Regions from separate parts of the Bradyrhizobium sp. HKCCYLS3077 genome, predicted to be linked through region 2. Evidence: predicted binding sites of a transcription regulator. Region 2 holds the regulator's gene; each other region holds the start of a gene.
The links. Region 2 encodes PhoB, which activates phosphate uptake and scavenging genes when phosphate is short. Its sites were predicted from a motif close to TGTCATNNANCTGTCAT; they were not measured.
Positions count from the first base shown of each region.

Region 1 (3,401 bases), on a different contig from region 2:
CTTACTTCGCCTTCAGGAAGTCGCCCACCTCGAGCAGCACGAACTCGTTGTCGTCGGCCTTGTTGGGATCGCGGCTCGACGAGAACGGCAGGTTGTTGTCGTTGCCGACGATGATGTGGGTGTCATCGACGCGATCGACATTCTCGATCGTGAAGAATGGGAAGGCGAGCACGCCGTCATTCAGCGGCTTGCGCGCCTTCTTGTCCGGATCCCGGATCTTCATCAGGTCGATATAGGCGATCTTGCGGACCGGCTTGCCGACATTGGCGTCCGAAAGCTCGATCTTGTAGACGCGCTTGAACTTGGCCAAGTCAGGGAAGCAGTTGTCGCCGCGGGTGCCCTGCGGGCAGGCCTTGTCAGCGGTGCCCTCGCCATTGTCACGCTCGATGATCAGGCCCTGTGTCGGGTCGATCATGTTGAAGTCGCCGATGGCGTTGCCGTTCTGCTCGAACACATATTGCCAATAGCGGCCGGTGAACTTTTCCGCGGCGACGTCGAATTCGAGGATGCGCGAGGCTTCCTTGCCGTCGACCTTCTCCCAATCCTTCTTCTCGGCGTCCCACAGCGGCCCTTCCAGCAGGCCGTAGATGAACTTGCCGTCGGTGGATGCCGCGAAGCCCTCATAGCCCTTCGAGCGCCGCAGATTGACGTTGGTGTAGCTCGCGCCGGGCGCGCCGGGGGACTGGACCGCCCAATGGTCGGGCGAGCGCACCGGCTTGCCGTCAGCAACCGTCTCGAATACGGCGAGCACCTTGCCGCTCTTGTCCGCCTTGATAAGGTAGGGGCCGAACTCGTCGCCGATCCAGATGTGATCGCCGATGATCTGGAAGCCCTCGGTGTCGAAATCGGCACCGGTCAGATAGCGCTTGGCCGTATTCTCGTGGACGATGCGGAACGGCACCTTCTTGTCGGGATCGTGCAGGAAGATGGTCGCGAGCCGCTCCACCTTGCCGGCGGTCCAGTCGATCTTGTGATGATTGAGATAGAGCATCGAGTCCGGGGAGTTGTAGCGCGAGCCCATGCCGTTGTCGGTCAGCACCCAGAACGTGCCGTCGGCCATTGTCTTGATGCCGGAATGCCCCTGCAGCGGCTGTCCCTTGAACGGCAGCGACACGCTGGTCGGCCGCTCGTAGGACTTGCCCATCACGGTGCCGATCGCCTCGACGCGCTTGCCAGTGGTGTATTTGCCGGAGGTCTTGAGATCGTCCGGAGCGTCGGCGGGCGCGTCGATGAAGGACTCGGCTGGCAGCACGGCGTGGCCAGCGAGCTTGGCGGGGAATTCGCCTTCGCCCTGGGCGAGCGCGGCGCCGGTGCTGAGGGCCAGAGCGGCCACGGTCGTCAGAAAAAATCGATGCATGGAAAGCCTCCTGAGCTTGAACCACGCGTGGTTCTGAACAGGCGCCCTGACGCTCCGTTGACAGTTCCATGACAGCCGGATGATGCGCGCTGTTCGTCCTGGGGCGTGTTGCCGCACGCTTAGTTCTTGGGCGCCTCTCCGGCGGCGCGGGGCTGCTTGAGCGGCACGCGCGAAGCGATGATCACACCGGCGATGACCAGCGCGTAGCCTGCGAGGTGGAACAGCTTCAACTCTTCGCCGAGCAGCAGGATCGCCAGCACCGAGCCGAACAGTGGCACCAGATGCAGGAACGGTGCGGCGCGGTTCGGTCCGATCAGGCTGATGCCGCGGTTGAAGAACAGATAGGCGAGCGTCGAGGCGAACACGATGACGTAGCCGAGCGTCAGCATCGAGAGCAGGTCGAGCCTCAGCACGAATCCGGAGCTGTATTCCCAGGCCGCGAGCGGCAGCAGCAGCACGGCGCCGGCCGCCGTGCACGATGAGATAAGTGACAACTGGTGCACTGCGGGCTTGCGGGTCATGGCCGCCGAGTAGAGCCCGAACACCCAGAGCGCGCCGGCGAACATCAGGTCACCCCGATTGAATTGGATGCCCGCGAGCGCGCCGAGATCGCCGCGCAGCAGGATCACCAGCACGCCGACAAGCGACATCGCGATGCCCGCGAGTTGCCCCCAGGTCAGCCGCACGCCGAACAGCAGCAGCGACCACAGCGCCACGAATAGCGGCGTCGACGATTGGATCAGCAGCCCGTTGAGCGCCTGAGTATATTGCATCGCCCAGTAGGACAGCGCGTTGTTGATCGCAAAGCCGGTGAGCGCGAACAGCAGGATCAGCGGCCAATGCGCGAGCAGGGTACGCCAGTCCTTCGCCAGATGCTCCCGCGCGAACGGCCATAGCATCAGGAAGGTTCCGATCCAACGAATGCACGACAAGGTCAGCGGCGGCACGTGGCCGGCGACATAGCGCGCCAGCACGATGTTGCCCGCCCAGAACAGCGAGGCCAGCGTGAGCAGCAGATAAGGCTGGTTGTTGAGCCAGGCGACCGGCGATGTGGACTGGGATGGGGCGGGCAAGGATTCGGCTTCTGTTGCGCGGGCCGAGTTGTGCCCGAAAGCGCGGCGGAGACAAGAGCGCCCGGCGGATTGCCGCCATGCCGAAAGGCGGCAGAACGTCCCCTCTTTACAAAACGAATATTCGTTTTGTATGGTGATTGTGCTCGAAGGCGATTGGTCGCTCGGCCAGGAGGTGCGCATGCCGAAGCTGAAGCCGGCGACGATGGCCGCCCGCCGCGAAGAAATCCTGCGCGCCGCAGCGGCCTGCTTCGCGCGTCAGGGCTTCCACCAGACGACGATTGCCGACGTGATCGCCGAGTCCGGCCTCAGTGCCGGCGGCATCTACGGCCATTTCGCCAGCAAGGAGGAACTGATCCAGGCGATCGGTGAGCATCGCCATGCCCGCGATGCGGCGCTGCTCGCGGCCGCGCGCGACAGTCAGGACCCGCTCGAAGGCCTGCGCGCGATCGCGCGCGCCTCGCTGGCGGACATGCAGAAGGAGGAGGGGCTGCGCAGCCGACGGATTGCCCTGCAGCTCTGGGCCGAGGCGCTGTGCGACGATGCCGTCCGCGATCAGGTCGTGGATGGCGTCCGCAAGCCGATCGCGGTCATCGCCGAGCTTCTGCAGCGCGGCCGGCGGCTCGGCGTGATCGACCGCGCGGTCAACCCGCGCAGTATGGCACGCACCATGGTCGCGATGTTCCAGGGCTTCGTGCTGCAGCGGCTGTGGGGCGAGCCGTTTTCGCCGGCCGAGGCGCTGGCCAGCTTCGAGGTGTTGCTGGCCGGGCTCGCGCCGAAACGATGATGCCCGCGACGTTGCCGAAGTCTCCCGGGAGGACGAGATGATGAGCGGACTCGATCTCCTGGGCGGCCTCGGCACCGGCTTGGTGGGCGGATTCACGTCCGGCCTGCTCGGCGTCAGCCCCGGCGGCGGTCTCGTGGTTTTCGCCGTGCTGCTGCTCGGCGCCGAGCAGCACGTCGCGCAGGGACTC
Region 1 is NZ_JBNPTH010000012.1:68,998-72,398, reverse strand. Features, by position in the region: gene ACQR0Z_RS33635 (esterase-like activity of phytase family protein) at 2-1,357, opposite strand; gene ACQR0Z_RS33630 (DMT family transporter) at 1,477-2,430, opposite strand; gene ACQR0Z_RS33625 (TetR/AcrR family transcriptional regulator) at 2,387-3,214, shown strand; gene ACQR0Z_RS33620 (sulfite exporter TauE/SafE family protein) at 3,255-3,401, shown strand, end outside.
Region 1: ACQR0Z_RS33635 (esterase-like activity of phytase family protein) is a predicted target of PhoB. The motif match lies at 1,415-1,431, and genes of this name have one in related genera.

Region 2 (3,401 bases):
AACCGCGTCACGGCGTTCATCGGCCCGTCCGGCTGCGGCAAGTCCACCCTGCTGCGCATCTTCAACCGGATGTACGATCTCTATCCGGGCCAGCGCGCCACCGGCCAGCTGATGCTGGACAACACCAACATCCTCGATCCCAAGCTCGATCTCAATCTGCTGCGCGCGCGGGTCGGCATGGTGTTCCAGAAGCCGACGCCGTTCCCGATGACGATCTACGAGAACATCGCCTTCGGCATCCGGCTCTATGAGAAGATCTCGAAGTCCGAGATGGACGACCGCGTCGAGAAGGCGCTGCGCGGCGGCGCGCTGTGGAACGAGGTCAAGGACAAGCTCAACGCCTCTGGCCTGTCGCTGTCCGGCGGCCAGCAGCAGCGCTTGTGCATCGCGCGCACGGTCGCCGTCCGGCCCGAGGTGATCCTGTTCGACGAGCCGTGCTCGGCGCTCGACCCGATCTCGACCGCCAAGGTCGAGGAGCTGATCCAGGAGCTCGCGGAGAACTATACGATCGCGATCGTCACCCATAACATGCAGCAGGCGGCCCGCGTCTCCGACAAGACCGCCTTCATGTATCTCGGCGAGCTGATCGAGTTCGACGAGACCAGCAAGATCTTCACCTCGCCGAGCGATCGGCGGACCCAGGACTACATCACCGGCCGGTTCGGCTGACGCCGACAGCATTCTTCAGGAGATCAACATGGCCAGTGAACATACCGCCAAGGCGTTCGACAGCGATCTGCAGGACCTCACCCGGCTGGTGTCGGAGATGGGCGGCCTCGCCGAGCGGCTGATCGTCGATTCCGTCGACGCGCTGGTGCGGCGCGACGTGGCGCTCGGCCAGAAGGTGGTCGCCGCCGACGCCGAGGTCGACAAGCTGCAGCGCATCATCGAGGAGCGCGCGGTGCTGACGATCGCCCGCCGCCAGCCGATGGCGGTGGATTTGCGCGAGATCGTCGGCGCGATGCGCGTCGCCACCGATCTGGAGCGCATCGGCGACCTCGCCAAGAACATCGGCAAGCGCGTCGCCGCGCTGGAGAGCGACTTCCATCCGCTGAAGCTGATCCGCGGCCTCGAGCACATGACCGACCTGGTGCAGTCGCAGGTCAAGACGGTGCTGGACGCCTATGCGGCGCATGACCTGCCGGCGGCGATGACGGTGTGGAAGGGCGACGAGGAGGTCGATGCGATCTGCACCTCGCTGTTCCGCGAGCTCCTGACCTACATGATGGAAGACCCGCGCAACATCTCGTTTTGCATCCATTTGATGTTCTGCGCCAAGAACATCGAGCGGATGGGCGACCACGCCACCAACATCGCCGAGACGGTGTTCTATATGATCGAGGGCCAGCAGATCATGGACAAGCGCCCGAAGGGCGACATGACCAGCTTCGCGACCACGATCCCCGGTAACTGAGAAAGACGATTTCGACATGGGTGCGCGAATTCTGGTGGTTGAGGACGAGGAGGCGCTGACGACGCTGCTGCGCTACAACCTCGAGGCCGAAGGCTACGAGGTCGAGACCGTGGCGCGCGGCGACGAGGCCGACACGCGGCTCAAGGAGCGCGTGCCCGATCTGGTCGTGCTCGACTGGATGCTGCCGGGCCTGTCCGGCATCGAGCTGTGCCGGCGGCTGCGGGCGCGGTCCGAGACCAAGCAGCTGCCGATCATCATGCTCACCGCGCGCGGCGAGGAGAGCGAGCGTGTGCGGGGGCTTGCGACCGGCGCCGACGATTACATCGTCAAGCCGTTCTCGGTGCCGGAGCTGCTGGCGCGCGTAAAGGGCCTGCTGCGGCGCGCGAGCCCGGAGCGGCTGGCGACCGTCTTGTCCTATGGCGACATCGAGCTCGACCGCGAGAAGCGCCGCGTCGCGCGTTCGGGCCGGCCGATCGATCTCGGCCCGACCGAATACCGCCTGCTCGAATTCTTCCTGGAGCATCCCGGCCGCGTGTTCAGCCGCGAGCAGTTGCTCGACAGCGTCTGGGGCCGCGACATCTATATCGACGAGCGCACGGTGGACGTGCATATCGGCCGGCTGCGCAAGCTGCTCAATCCCGGCCGCGAGCAGGATCCGATCCGCACCGTGCGCGGCGCGGGCTATGCGCTGGATGATCGGTTCGCCAAGTCGGAGCAGGCGTGACGGGCGAGCAGGCCTGATCGCGCGGTCACGCCGTTGCCGTCTTGATCCTGTGTGATCGAGTTCCCATCATCATGGTCGGACCTCGGCAGACGCAATGATCAGGACGCTCGCTATCTTGTTGGCCTTGTTGCTTGTGGCTGCCGGCAATGCCGCAGCCGCCGAGCTCGAGGACGCCGTCGCTGCGGCGTCGAATGGACAGCCGGCGGCGGCGTTGCGCCGGCTCCAGCCGCTCGCCGCCAAGGGCGATGCGCGCGCGCAATTCAATGTCGGATTCATGCAGGCCTTCGGCCTGGGCGCCCCGCGCAACCAGGCGGAGGCGCTGGTCTGGTACCGCAAGGCCGCCGATCAAGGGCTCGCCGTCGCCCAGCATTATCTCGGCATCGCCTATTTCAACGGGGAAGGCGCCGCCCGCGATCACGGCGAAGCCGCGCGCTGGTTCAACCGCGCGGCGGCGCAGGGCTTTGCCCAGTCGCAATACATGCTCGGCCTGATGATGCTCGACGGCGAGGTCATGACCAGGGACGTCATCCAGGGTTATGCTTGGCTGGTGATGGCCGGACGCAGCGGCGTCAGGTCGGCCGGCCGCGAGATCCAGAGAGTGAAGCTCAGCGAAGCGCAGCGGCAGCAAGCCGAGGCCACCATTGCGGCGTGGCGGCCGAAGCCGGAATCGGCAGATGCCGGCATCGCCAATCCGCGCGCGGAGCAACTGCTCGGGCTCGACCGCCACTTCGGCGACGTCGTCGATCCCACCTCCTGGCCGGCATCATCGATCGGTGTCGTGACCGTGGCGCAATACAGTACGGGAGGCTCGTGCACCGGCACCTTGGTGGCGCCGCGCGTGGTGCTGACGGCGGCGCATTGTGTCTTCAACGGTCTCACCCAGGTCAGCCCCGGCAACGTCCATTTCCTGGCGGGCATGAACAAGGGCACGCCCGCGGCCTCGTCGGTTGCCGACAAGCTGATCGTCGCGCCTGAGTTCATACCGACCCAGCACGACAAATGGTCGATCGACCGCTCGCCGGCCGACTGGGCCCTGATCATCCTGAAGGATGCGCTGCCTTCGAAGCCGGTGGCAGTGAAGTCCGTGGGCCGCGACGAGCTCGCGGCTGCGACCAAGGCGGGCACGATCTCCGAGATCGGCTACGGTCAGGAGCGGCGCTATTCGCCGACCGGCCAGCGTAATTGCAGCGCCGGCATGACCAAGGACGCCCGTCTGCTGACCGTGCATTGCCTCGCCAATTTCGGCTACTCGGGCTCGCCGAT
Region 2 is NZ_JBNPTH010000003.1:116,945-120,345, forward strand. Features, by position in the region: gene pstB (phosphate ABC transporter ATP-binding protein PstB) at 1-669, shown strand, start outside; gene phoU (phosphate signaling complex protein PhoU) at 698-1,414, shown strand; gene phoB (phosphate regulon transcriptional regulator PhoB) at 1,431-2,138, shown strand; gene ACQR0Z_RS12420 (trypsin-like serine protease) at 2,233-3,401, shown strand, end outside.

Region 3 (3,401 bases), on a different contig from region 2:
TCGTCGGGACCAGCTGCGTGACCATTCCCCACTCTATCCCCAATCTGATTACGCTGGGCCGAATCCTGCTGGTGCCGATCGTGGTCTGGGCCATCGCGGCCGGAGAGATGGAGGTCGCGTTTCTGGTGTTCGTGGTGGCCGGCGTGAGCGATGCCGTCGACGGCTTCCTGGCGCGGCGATTCAATCTCCGCTCCGAGCTCGGCGCCCTGCTCGACCCGCTGGCGGACAAGGCCCTGCTGGTTTCGATCTTCGTCACGCTCGGCATCTGGGGCGCCATCCCGCGCTGGATCGTCATCCTGGTGGTCTCGCGCGACATCATGATCGTGGCCGCGGTGATCGTCTCCTGGCTGTTCGACCGGCCGGTCGCGATGAAGCCGTTGATGGTCTCCAAGCTGAACACGGCAGCCCAGGTCGGATTTGCCGCGCTCGTGCTCGCCTCACTCAGCTTCGGCTTCGAGCCCAAGCCTTACGACGCGGTGCTGATGGTGCTGGTCACGGTCTTTACGCTCGTGTCGGTCGGGCTGTATCTGGTCGACTGGGTGCGCCACATGAGCACCATTGAAGTCCGCTGATCCTCTCAAGAGCTGTCGCGGACCTCGGGCACGCCACGTTACGGAGCACGTCGATCTTGGCCAGCCACATTCCCCCTCGCCAGCTGGCCCTTGCCCTGCCGCACGAGGAGAGCCTGACGCGGGACAACTTCTTCGAAGGTCCCGGCAACGCGGCCGGGCTCGCTCTGGTCGACGCATGGCCGGAATGGCCGGCCCGGACGATGTTCCTGGTCGGCCCCGACGGCTCCGGTAAGAGCCATCTCGCCGCGATCTGGGCCGAGCAGGCCGGCGCCCGCTCGCTGTCGGCGCATGCGCTGGAGGCCGGCGCCGTCCCCGGGGCGCTCGCCACCGGCGCGCTGGTGCTGGAGGACCTCACGGCCGCCGATCTCGATGAACGGGCCCTGTTTCATCTGCTGAACCTGGCGCGCCAGGACGAAGCCTTCGTGCTGATCACCGCCCGCGAGGCACCGGCGAGCCTGCCGATTGCGCTGGCCGACCTGAGGTCGCGGCTGCGCGCCGTCCCGGTGGTCACCCTGCTGCCGCCCGACGACCAGCTGTTCCGAGCCCTGATCGTCAAGCTCGCGGCCGACCGGCAGCTTTCGATCGACGAGACGGTCGTGAGCTACCTGGCGAGCCGCATCGAGCGATCCTATGCGGCTGCGCGCGAGACCATCGCGATGCTCGACAATGAGTCGCTGCGGCTCGGACGGCCCGTTACCCGTGCCCTGGCGGCCGAGCTGCTCCGCAGCGTGTGACCGCCGGCCATCTTGACGGCGGCCTTCGCCGGAACCTCAATGGTGCCGGCGACGTCATCCCTCTGTCATACGGCTTGCGCTACTGGTTGGCACTCGCGCCCTGATTTGGCGCCGTGACCGAATATGGATCGAGTTCTGATGGATATTGAGCAAGTGACTGAGATTGCAGCACAAGAGTCGGTTACGGCTGCCGGGATCGAGATCGCCTCGAGCCCCGAGCGCTTCATCAACCGGGAACTGTCCTGGCTGCATTTCAATCGTCGCGTGCTCGAGGAATCGGTCAATCCGCGGCACCCGGCGCTGGAGCGGGTGCGGTTCCTGTCGATTTCAGCCAACAACCTTGATGAATTCTTCATGGTCCGCGTCGCCGGCATCCGCGCCCAGGTGCGCGAGGGCATTGCCGAGCGCAGCCCGGACGGGCTGACGCCAATCGAGCAGCTGAAGCTGATCAACGAGACCGTGTCGCAGCTCGCGATCGACCAGCAGGCGATCTGGCGCGACCTGCGCAAGTTTCTCGCCGAGCTCGGCATCGTGCTGGTCGACGGCCAGGATGTCACCAAGAGCGAGCGGGCCTGGATCGAGGACCACTTCCTCGCCAACATCTTCCCGCTGCTGACGCCGCTCGCGATCGACCCGGCGCATCCGTTCCCGTTCATCCCGAGCCTCGGCTTCACCGTGGCGCTGCAGCTCACGCGCACCGCCGACGGCCGGCCGATGAACGCGCTGATCCGCATGCCCGGCAAGATCGACCGCTTCATCCGCTTCCCCGGCGCCAAGGACGGCGTGATCCGCCTGATCACCCTGGAACAGGCGACCAGCCTGTTCATCGGCCGCCTGTTCCCCGGCTACACGGTCAAGGGCCAGGGCGCCTTCCGCATCATCCGCGACAGCGAGATCGAGATCGAGGAAGAGGCCGAGGATCTGGTGCGGCTGTTCGAGACCGCGCTCAAGCGCCGCCGCCGCGGCTCGGTGATCCGGCTCGAGATCGAGGCCAACATGCCGGAGGAGCTGCGCCACTTCGTGCAGGATGCGCTGGCGACCACCGACGACGAGGTGTTCGTGGTCGACGGCGTGCTGGCGATGAACGAGCTGTCGCAGCTGACCCGCGTCGACCGGCCCGACCTGGAATTCGCGCCCTATGTGCCGCGCCATCCCGAGCGGGTGCGCGACCATGGCGGCGACATTTTTGCTGCGATCCGGCAGAAGGACCTGATCGTCCATCACCCCTACGAGTCGTTCGACGTCGTCGTGCAATTCCTGCAGCAGGCGGCGCGCGATCCCGATGTCGTCGCCATCAAGCAGACGCTGTACCGCACCTCAAATAACTCGCCGATCGTGCGCACGCTGGTGGAAGCGGCGGAGGCCGGCAAATCGGTCACCGCGCTGGTCGAGCTCAAGGCACGCTTCGACGAGGAAGCCAACATCCGCTGGGCGCGCGACCTCGAACGCGCCGGCGTGCAGGTCGTCTATGGTTTCCTGCAGCTGAAGACCCATGCGAAACTGTCGATGGTCGTGCGCCGCGAGGGCGGCAGCCTGACCACCTATGTGCACACCGGCACCGGCAACTATCATCCGGTGACGGCGCGCATCTACACCGACCTGTCCTACTTCACCTCTGACCCGGTGATCGGCCGCGACGTGACGCGGGTGTTCAACTACATCACCGGCTATGCCGAGCCGATCGACATCGAGAAAATGGCGGTGTCGCCGCTCACGCTTCGCAAGCGCATGATCGAGCACATCCATGGCGAGACCAGCTTTGCCCGCCAGGGCAAGCCGGCCGTGATCTGGATGAAGATGAACTCGCTGGTCGATCCTGATATCATCGACGCGCTGTACGAGGCCTCGCAGGCCGGCGTCTCGATCGACCTGATCGTGCGCGGCATCTGCTGCCTCAGGCCCGGCATTCCCGGCCTGTCCGACAATATTCGCGTCAAATCGGTGATCGGCCGCTTCCTCGAACATGGCCGCATCTACTGCTTCGGCATGGGACAGGGCCTGCCGAGCGCCAAGGCCGCCGTCTATATCTCCTCGGCCGACATGATGCCGCGCAATCTCGACCGCCGCGTCGAGGTGTTGTGCCCGCTGCAGAACC
Region 3 is NZ_JBNPTH010000004.1:762,477-765,877, forward strand. Features, by position in the region: gene ACQR0Z_RS19735 (CDP-alcohol phosphatidyltransferase family protein) at 18-572, shown strand; gene ACQR0Z_RS19740 (chromosomal replication initiator DnaA) at 629-1,306, shown strand; gene ACQR0Z_RS19745 (RNA degradosome polyphosphate kinase) at 1,445-3,401, shown strand, end outside.
Region 3: ACQR0Z_RS19745 (RNA degradosome polyphosphate kinase) is a predicted target of PhoB. The motif match lies at 1,359-1,375, and genes of this name have one in related genera.

Region 4 (3,401 bases), on a different contig from region 2:
CACCGAGAATCCCACGCTGGTGCGCGCCTTCGGCATCAACGTGCCGCGCATGATCACGCTGACCTACGGGCTCGGCGTCGGTCTTGCGGCGCTCGCCGGCGTGCTGTCGGCGCCGATCAACCAGGTCCGGCCGCTGATGGGCGCCGACCTGATCATCGTCGTGTTCGCCGTCGTCGTGATCGGCGGCATGGGCTCGATCATGGGCTCGATCATCACCGGCTTCGCGCTGGGGGTGATCGAGGGACTGACCAAGTATTTTTATCCCGAGGCTTCCAACACCGTGGTCTTCGTTCTGATGGTCCTGGTGCTGCTGGTGAAGCCGACGGGTCTGACCGGACGGGCGGCCTGACATGACATCGATCACCGACGAGACCCTGCCGATCACCCCGCGCGCGATGCGCGACGAGATGATCGTGTTCGTCATCATGGCGGCGCTGCTCGCCATCGTGCCGTTCACCGGGCTGTATCCGTTCTTCGTGATGCAGGCGCTGTGCTTCGCGCTCTTGGCCTGCGCCTTCAACCTGCTGATCGGCTATGGCGGGCTGCTGTCGTTCGGCCACGCGATGTTCCTGGGCACCGCGGGCTATTGCAGCGCGCATGCGCTGAAGGTCTGGGGTTTCCCGCCGGAGCTCGGCATCCTCACCGGCGTCGCCGGCGCCTTCGTGCTGTCGCTGGTCACCGGCTACATCTCGATCCGCCGCCAGGGCATCTACTTCTCGATGATCACACTGGCGCTGTCGCAGCTCCTATACTTCGTCTACCTGCAGACGCCGTTCACCCACGGCGAGGACGGCATCCAGGGCATTCCGCAGGGCAAGCTGTTCGGCTTCATCGACCTGTCGAAGCCTGTCACGCTGTACTACGTCGTGCTGGTCGGCTTCCTCGCCGGCTTCCTGCTGATCTTCCGCACCATCAACTCGCCGTTCGGCGAGGTGCTGAAGTCGATCCGCGAGAACGAGCAGCGCGCGATCTCGCTCGGCTACAAAACCGACCAGTACAAGCTCTTGGCCTTCATCCTGTCCGGCACCATCGCGGGCTTCGCCGGCTCGCTGAAGGTGTTCGTCGCCCAGAACGCCTCGCTGACCGACGTGCACTGGTCGATGTCCGGCGAGATCGTGCTGATGACGCTCGTCGGCGGCCTCGGAACGGTGTTTGGCCCCGTCGTGGGAGCCTTCGTGATCATCGCCATGCAGCAATATCTGGCCGGGTTCGGGCAGTGGGTCACCGTCATCCAGGGCGTCATCTTCGTCGCCTGCGTGCTCACCTTCCGCCGCGGCGTGGTCGGGGAAATCGCCCATTTGTTCAAGCGATCCCTGTAAGCCATTGATCTAAAATAAGATTATGTGCGGGGCAGAAAGTGGTGGATCATCCGTCCACCGCTTCTGCTGCGGCGTGATCCGGAGTATGACACTTCCGTGACAGGCCAGCCCTGGCCCGTTTCGGAATGGATGGATCTCGTCCCATGCTGAACTGGTTTCGCGCCGTCCTCCCCAAGGAGGAGCGGTTTTTCGATTTGTTCGCCCGCCACAACAAGGTGGTGATCCAGGGCGCGCATGCGCTGCAGGACATGCTCAAGGGCGGCGACGATGTGCTGACCCACTGCCAGCGCGTCAGCCAGCTCGAGAACGAGGCCGACAACATCACCCGGGAGGTGCTGACTGCCGTTCGCCGCACCTTCATCACCCCGTTCGATCGCGGCGACATCAAGAACCTGATCACCTCGATGGACGATGCCATCGACCAGATGCAGCAGACCGCCAAGGCGGTGGTGCTGTTCGAGGTCAAGGAGTTCGAGCCGACGATGCGCGAGATGGGGACCTTGCTGGTCGACTGCGCCAATCTGATCGGCCGCGCGCTGCCGCTGTTGCAGGCCATCGGCCAGAACGTGCCGATGATCACCGCGATCACCGAGGAGATGACCAAGCTCGAGGGCCGCGTCGACGATCTCCATGACATCGGGCTGAAGGAACTGTTTCTCAAGCACCGCAACGCCAACACCATGGACTTCATCGTCGGCGCCGAGATCTACGATCATCTGGAGAAGGTCGCCGATCGCTTCGACGACGTCGCCAACGAGATCAATTCGATCATGATCGAACAGGTCTAGGGTAGGGACGCGCCGTGGACGCTCATCTCGGCCTTCCCATCCTGGTCGGCCTCATCGCCGTCGCGCTTGCCTTCGACTTCCTGAACGGCCTGCACGATGCCGCCAATTCGATCGCGACCATCGTCTCGACCCGCGTGCTGCGGCCGCAATACGCGGTGTTCTGGGCGGCGTTCTTCAATTTCATCGCCTTCGGCGTGTTCGGCCTGCACGTCGCCCAGACCATCGGCACCGGGATCATCGATCCCGCCATTGTCGATGCGCAGGTGATCTTCGCCGCCCTCGTCGGCGCCATCGTCTGGAACCTCGTGACCTGGGCGGCCGGCATTCCCTCGTCGAGCTCGCACGCACTGATCGGCGGCCTGGTCGGGGCGGGGATCGCCAAGGCGGGACTCTCGGCCGCGGTGTGGAGCGGCCTGTCGAAGACGGTGCTGGCGATCGTGCTGTCGCCGCTGGTCGGGCTGATCCTGGCGATGATCCTGGTCGCGATCGTGTCTTGGGCCTCGGTGCGCTCGACGCCCTTCGCCGTGGACCGCGCCTTCCGCATCCTGCAATTCGCCTCGGCGTCGCTGTATTCGCTCGGGCACGGCGGCAACGACGCGCAGAAGACGATGGGCATCATCGCCGTGCTGCTGTACTCGCAGGGCCATCTGGGCGAGCACTTCACGGTGCCGTTCTGGGTCGTGCTGTCGTGCCAGGCGGCGATGGCCTTGGGCACCCTGATGGGCGGCTGGCGCATCGTCCGCACCATGGGCCTGCGCATCACCAAGCTGAACCCAATGCAGGGCTTCTGCGCCGAGACCGGCGGCGCCATCACGCTGTTCCTGGCGACCTTCCTCGGCGTGCCCGTCTCGACCACCCACACCATCACCGGCGCCATCGTCGGCGTCGGCGCCGCCCGCCGGGCCTCTGCCGTGCGCTGGAACGTCGCCGGATCCATCGTCTATGCCTGGATCTTCACGATTCCGGCCTCGGCGATCGTCTCGGCCGCAACCTTCTGGCTGGTGTCGGTGCTGCGGCACTGATCCGGCGGGACAGCCGTCTGGAGGCGTTCGGGGCCTCATGGTTCGAGACGCGCCGCAAAGGCGGCGCTCCTCACCATGAGGGTTGGGATTTTGCCGAGTCTAGGTATTTCGCTGCACATTCGGACCTCGTCCTGAGGAGCGCGCCGTTTTGCGCGCGTCTCGAAGGACGGCCGCGGGCGGGGTGCCAGTCCGGGCGTGCCCGGCGGGCAGCTGTTTAACTCCCCGGTTGGAGTTGCGGTGCAAAACGCCTATATGGAGGGCGCGCGGCGGCC
Region 4 is NZ_JBNPTH010000004.1:844,298-847,698, reverse strand. Features, by position in the region: gene ACQR0Z_RS20140 (branched-chain amino acid ABC transporter permease) at 1-349, shown strand, start outside; gene ACQR0Z_RS20135 (branched-chain amino acid ABC transporter permease) at 351-1,319, shown strand; gene ACQR0Z_RS20130 (DUF47 domain-containing protein) at 1,463-2,107, shown strand; gene ACQR0Z_RS20125 (anion permease) at 2,122-3,129, shown strand.
Region 4: ACQR0Z_RS20130 (DUF47 domain-containing protein) is a predicted target of PhoB. The motif match lies at 1,405-1,421, and genes of this name have one in related genera.